2 regions of the Qipengyuania profundimaris genome follow, and region 2 is predicted to be linked to the other one. Evidence: predicted binding sites of a transcription regulator. Region 2 holds the regulator's gene; the other holds the start of a gene.
The links. The regulator LexA, encoded in region 2, represses DNA repair genes until DNA is damaged. The targets are predictions, from matches to a motif close to GTTCCNCNCTTGTTCT.
Positions count from the first base shown of each region.

Region 1: Q9K02_RS02815 (DUF3072 domain-containing protein) is a predicted target of LexA. The motif match lies at 1,127-1,142, and genes of this name have one in related genera.

Region 1 is NZ_JAVAIM010000001.1:559,982-563,160, forward strand. Features, by position in the region: gene Q9K02_RS02810 (DUF3667 domain-containing protein) at 1-1,065, opposite strand, end outside; gene Q9K02_RS02815 (DUF3072 domain-containing protein) at 1,176-1,409, shown strand; gene rpoZ (DNA-directed RNA polymerase subunit omega) at 1,470-1,814, opposite strand; gene Q9K02_RS02825 (phospholipase D-like domain-containing protein) at 1,927-3,117, shown strand; gene Q9K02_RS02830 (hypothetical protein) at 3,175-3,179, shown strand, end outside.
Region 2 is NZ_JAVAIM010000001.1:1,864,462-1,867,640, forward strand. Features, by position in the region: gene trpC (indole-3-glycerol phosphate synthase TrpC) at 1-697, shown strand, start outside; gene lexA (transcriptional repressor LexA) at 846-1,544, shown strand; gene Q9K02_RS09230 (ComEC/Rec2 family competence protein) at 1,620-3,179, opposite strand, start outside.

The DNA of each region.
Region 1 (3,179 bases), 1.3 Mb from region 2:
CAGCAGGAGCAGCTGCAGGAACAGCAGGGCGACGATGTTGATGAAGATCATCAGCACCGCCAGACGCCAGATCGCCGATCTGCGGCGCAGGGCGTAGGCTCCGCGCAATTGCTTGTAGATATGGATCGGTGGGATGAAGGCGATCATCGTGCCGTAAAGCCATTCGGGCGCGCCGATCTTTACCAGCACCGAAATCACGATGAACAGCAGCGACATGAAGGCGATCGAGTAGGTCACGAAGATCGCGTGGTCGTACGCCCCGAAGCGCCGCTTCCAGAAGAAGAGCAGCCACACGAAAGGCACCGATAGCGGGATCAGCAGCCAGCTGAATTTGTAGCTGTTGGCCTGCAGCTTGTAGAGCATGAGGCCGGGGTTGCTGCGCCATTTCTTCACGATCCCCTGATCGATCAGATCGATACCGGTCAGATTGATCGACTGGCTTTGCCGGTTTCCGTCCTTGTCTCGAAAGGCATAGTCCTCGCCTGCATCGATGGCTTCGATGGCCGTGGTCAAACCGTCGATCTGGTCGTCGATCTCGGCACGGCGCTCGGGATTGCTCTCGCCGACAGCACCGCGTTCCTGCTCGAGGGCGGCTTTTGCTTCTACCGCCTTGGCCCGCGCGGAAAAGCCTGCCTGATCGATTTCGCTCGGCGCGGTCAGGCCAACGACCTGGAACACGGCGAACATCAGGAAGATCGAGAACAGGAACAGCGCCATCGGGCTGACGAAGCGCTTGCGCTCGCCCTCGATATAGCGCCGGGTCAGCTCGCCGGGCTTGAACGCCAGCATCGGCAGGGTCTTCCAGGTCTTGCCTTCGAAATGCAGCGCACCGTGCAGCAGATCGTGCATGAAAGCGCCGACCGTGCGGTGCAGATGCGCTTTTTGACCGCAAGAGTGACAGTGACTGCCGATCAGCTCGGTGCCGCAATTGAGGCAGGCGCCTTCCGCGAAGTGTCCATCCTCCAGCTCGCGATGCTCCGGCTGGGTCTGGCTGCCCTTGCCGACCGCTTTCGCGAACAGCCCGCCTTCCACGGCCGTACCCAATGCTTCACCGATCTCGCTCACGCCCACCTCCGGCACCCGTCATAAGAAACGACGCGCCGAAGGTCATCCCCCAACATGACGCGGAACATATTGGGAACGACGCCGTTGGTTCGGCAAAGGAGAATTCCATCATGACTGCAACGAAGCCAGCCGAACGTCCCAAGACCGACCCCGTCTCGAATGCAGAAAAGGACCCCGACAACTGGACCACCGGCGACGAGCGCATGACCGGCGCGCAGGCAAGCTATCTCAAGACCCTGTGCGAAGAAGCCGGCTGTCCAGATCGCTACGATCCTGAGCTGACCAAGGCTGACGCATCCAAAATGATCGACGAATTGCAGGCGGAAACCGGCCGCGGGCAATAACCCCTAAACAAAAAGGCCGCCCGTGAGGCGGCCTTTCCATTCATATCCTGTTCCCCGCGATCAGCCGTCGTAATCGGCGCCGATCGAGGTGGAGCGGGTCGGGGCCGACGCAGTGATGCGAAGGGCTTCGGCCGACTGGCTGAGCGAGCCGACCTCATCGATCTCGTCATCGTCGTCCGGCAGGATCTTCTGCAGATTGGTGACCGCTGCTTCCTGCAGGTCCTTCGGCTTGACCGACTGCTCCGCAATTTCCCGCAGGGCGACGACCGGGTTCTTGTCGCGATCGCGATCGATGGTCAGTTCCGCACCGCCGGAAATCTCGCGCGCACGCTGGGCAGCCAGCAGGACGAGATCGAAACGGTTGGGGACCTTATCTACGCAGTCTTCGACGGTAACGCGCGCCATGGGGCACTCCGATGCAAATCAAGTGATTCCGGGAAAGAGCGCGACATAGGTGCGGCGCGGCTTTTCGTCAAGGAATTGCGCCGCGCCGCCAGCCGTTCTAGGCCGGTCCTGCATGGGGAGCGATCAACTCTACGCGCAGCAGGCTGCGCATGACGTCTGGCAGGACGACGAGCCCTTCGACGTCGAGGCGCAGGGCCATCGCCTCACCATCTACCCGGCCGGTGGAGACCGGCTCGAGGCATTGGTAGAGCTGATAGAAGGCGCACAACGCTCGCTCAGGCTGTTCTACTACATGTTCGTCGACGACGAGATCGGCACGCGCGTGCGCGATGCGCTGGTCGAAGCGGCCCGGCGCGGGGTATCGGTTTGCCTGATCGTCGACGGGTTCGGCGAGGACGTGGCCGATGATTTCTTCGATGAATTCAAGGAAGCCGGCGGGCAATACGACCGCTTCATGGCCAAGTGGTCGCGCCGTGCGCTGATCCGCAATCACCAGAAGATGGCGATCGTCGACGAAAAGGTCGCGATGATCGGCGGCTTCAATATCGAGAAGGCCTATTTCGAAGGGCCGGAAGCAAACGGCTGGCACGATCTGGGCGTGAAGCTGGAAGGACAAGCGGTCGAGCAATTGCTGGCCTGGTGGGACGAGCTGGCCGACTGGGTGGCGCAGCCGCGTGCGCAGTTCCGCTCGATTGTGCGCAAGGTCACCAAATGGAGCCCGCCCAGGGGGCCGGTGCGCTTGCTGATCGGCGGGCCGACCAAGGGCCTGTCCAGCTGGGCGCGCTGCGTTTCGGAGGATCTGGAGAAAGGCGACCGGCTCGACATGGTGATGGCCTACTTCTCACCGTCGAAGAAAATGCTCGGCCGGATCGGTCAGACTGCGTTGCGAGGCGAGGCGCGGTTGGTCATGGCCGCCAAGTCCGACAATGGCGCGACTATCGGCGCGACCCGATCGCTCTATCATTACCTCTTGAACAAGAATGCCAAGATCTGGGAATTTCGCCCCTGCAAGCTGCACATGAAGCTGCTGGTGATCGACGATGCGGTTTATCTCGGCAGCGCCAATTTCGACATGCGCAGCCTTTACGTGAACCTTGAGCTGATGCTGCGGATCGAAGATGCGGACTTCGCCGATCGCATGCGCGACTTTATCGCGCAGCATCATACCGCGTCCAAGCAGATCACACCGGAAGAGCACCGCAAGCATTCCACGCTGTGGAACCGCATCCGCTGGAACCTCAGTTGGTTCCTCGTCGCGGTGGTCGATTACAATGTGGCGCGCAGGCTGAATCTCGGCCTCTGACCTTCTGCGGAACGAGCGGCGACGCTGGGGCGTAGCCTAACCGTGAAGGAGAATTCGATGCG
Region 2 (3,179 bases):
AGCAAAGGACCAAACGCCGCCGCGCGGCTTTCGCTTCGCACTGGAACGCGCGCAGCAGAATGGCTTCGGCCTGATTGCCGAGATCAAGAAAGCTTCGCCGTCCAAAGGTCTGATCCGGGAGGATTTTCACCCTGCGCAGCACGCTCGCGATTACGCCGATGGCGGTGCGGCCTGTCTCTCGGTCCTGACCGATGCGCCTTACTTCCAGGGCCACGAGGATTATCTGGTCGAAGCCCGCGCGGCTTGCGATCTGCCGGTCCTGCGCAAGGACTTCATGATCGACCCCTGGCAAGTCGCCGAAGCTCGCGCGCTTGGCGCAGATGCGATACTAATCATCGTAGCCGCGCTGGATGACGGGACGATGCGCGAAATCGAAACTGCCGCGATCGAACGCGGGATGGACGTTTTGGTCGAGGTCCATGACGAACAGGAGCTGGAACGCGCGCTGGCGCTTCAATCGCGGCTCATCGGCGTCAACAATCGGGATCTGCGGACCTTTACCACCGATCTTGCGACCACCGAGCGGCTGGCAGTCCTCGCCCCTGAGGACGCCCTTCTTGTCGGTGAGAGCGGCATCGCGACGCATGCCGATTGCCAGCGCCTCGCGCGTAGCGGTGTCTGTAGCTTCCTCGTCGGCGAGAGTCTGATGCGGCAAGCCGACGTCGCTACTGCGACGCGCGCCTTGCTTCAGGGCTGACCCAGCGCTTTGGCACGTATCGCGAACGCTTGTTCTCGACAAGAAAGGTCCGAAACGGCTGAATTGCTTGACTTGCTGATATTCGTTGCCTAATTGTTCCACATTCGTTCACAGGGTTGTGAACAGGCGGCACGGGAGTTGCGCAGATATGCTGACAGCCAAGCAACACGAATTGATCCGCTTCATCCAGCAACGGCTGGAGGAAACCGGCATTTCACCCAGTTTTGAGGAAATGAAGGAAGCGCTCGACCTCAAGAGCAAGTCCGGCGTCCACCGCCTGATTTCCGCTCTCGAGGAACGCGGCTTTATCCGTCGCCTGCCGAACCGTGCGCGGGCGCTCGAGGTCGTCAAGCTGCCCGAAGACGCGGTTACAGGCGCCGGCCAAGCTAAGCCTGTGAACGATACCGGCGCGACCATGGCGGCCACGGTAACGGCGAAATCCGTCGCGCCGGAGCCGGCGAACGACATCATCGACGTGCCGCTACACGGCCGGATCGCGGCTGGCGCGCCGATCGAGGCGATCGAGGGCCAGGCGAGCATGCCGGTTCCCGCCGCTCTGCTCGGACCGGGTGAACATTATGCGCTCGAAGTGTCGGGCGATTCGATGGTCGAGGCAGGCATTTTCGACGGTGATTTCGCACTTGTCCGAAGGTCCGATACCGCTCGCGACGGAGAGATCGTCGTCGCGCTGGTCGACGATGAAGAAGCGACGCTGAAGTACCTGCGCCGCGATGGCGGGCGGATCCGCCTCGATCCTGCGAATGGGGCCTACGAACCGCAGGTTTATGAATCCCATCGAGTGAAGGTTCAGGGCAAGCTTGCCGGTCTGCTCCGGCGCTACCACTGACGCTCGACGAGACAGTTTTAGTTGGGAAGAAGGGCGCGGCGTCGGCTGCGCCCTCTCTTCCTTCATAGGTTGTCTTTATTGGGAGCCCGCGTTCCGCCGGACGAAGGGGCGGAACCAACCGTGCTCGCCTTGCCCTTCGGCCACGGTATCAATATGCTCTTCGGCAAGGTAAATGCCGGTACCGCCTTCCCGCTCGAGAAACCGGCGATCGGCCTTGAGCCAGCGTGGCTTGCATGAGCGCGGCAGGAAGCGATCAGCGATGACGATGTCGGACCTGTCGCAGGCGGCGGCAAGCGCTCGCTCCTCGATAAGTTCGCGGCTTCGCGCGATCAGCACGTCCCAATCTCGACCATCCCTTTCGATACGCAAGCTACAAAAGTCCCGGCTGCACCGAGCGCCCAACCATTCGGCTAAAGGTACGGGCTCGCCATCGAGCGCTGCAATTTCGCGCAGATTTTGTTGGGCGTAACTGCCCTCGCTGTCCCGCAAAACCAGCAGCCGGCCATCCGCGCTGGCAATACCCACATCGCGCCCATCACGCGTGATCACGATGTCCGGGGCAGGCGTCGCCCACATCCATCCCGAAGCGACGGCGACGGGAAGCGCCCCCCAAAGCCGTGTTCTTCCATGCCACAATGCCAACCAGAGCGCGCCGAGGACAAATACCGCCATCGCCGCCATCGGCATCTTGGGGGCGAGCTTCACCGCACCCGGCTGAGCCGAAACGATGTGCGCGATCCACAGCAGTACATCGAGCGATTTGCCGACCAGCCACCAGGCCGGAGCTCCCAACCCGACTACATCCATCGCCAGAGCCAGGGCAACGAGCGGCATCGAGACGAAGGTCACGAGCGGGATCGCGAAGAGGTTTGCGACCGCCCCGTAAATTCCCGCACGGTGGAAGTGGAACAGGACAATCGGCATGAGTGCGAGCTCGATGACAAAGCCGGTCAGGAACAGCATCAACGCCCGGCGGCCGAAGCGGCGCAGGCCGCTTTCCTCTCGTGGCGCGAGAAATTCGCGAAACGGCTTCGCATTGTGAAGTGCCACGATGGCGAGCACGGCGGCAAAGCTCATCTGGAAGCTCGGTCCGACAAGCGATTCCGGCCATAAGAGCAGCACCGCGATTGCTGCGACCGCGACTAGGCGCAAAGAGAGCGGCTCGCGCCCAAGCGCCAGAGCCGTCAGGACCAAGATCGCGCCGATGCAGCTGCGCACCGTTGGTACCTGAGCCCCCGTCAAGAGCGTGTAAGCGATCCCGGCAAGAGCAGCGATTGCAGCGGCCACGATCGGCAGGCGTACGCGCAACGTAAGCCATTGCCATAGGGCCAGCAACTTGAGCGCAATCAGATAGGTCGCGGCGATGATTGCGCTCACGTGAAGGCCGCTGATCGACAGCAGATGCGTAAGGCCGGCATCCCGCATAGCCACCTCGTCCGCTTCGGAAATCGCCCCGCGATCGCCGCTGGCGAGAGTCGCCGCGATCGCGCCGGGAGCGCCGTCGAGACGGTCGCGAACATGCGCCGAGAGGTGCCGCTGAACCTGCGCGATCCAGCCTTCGCCGCCGCCCCCGCCGGCCTCCTCTACTATTTCGATATCCCCCACAACGCTGCCGGTGGCCGCATAGCCATCGAA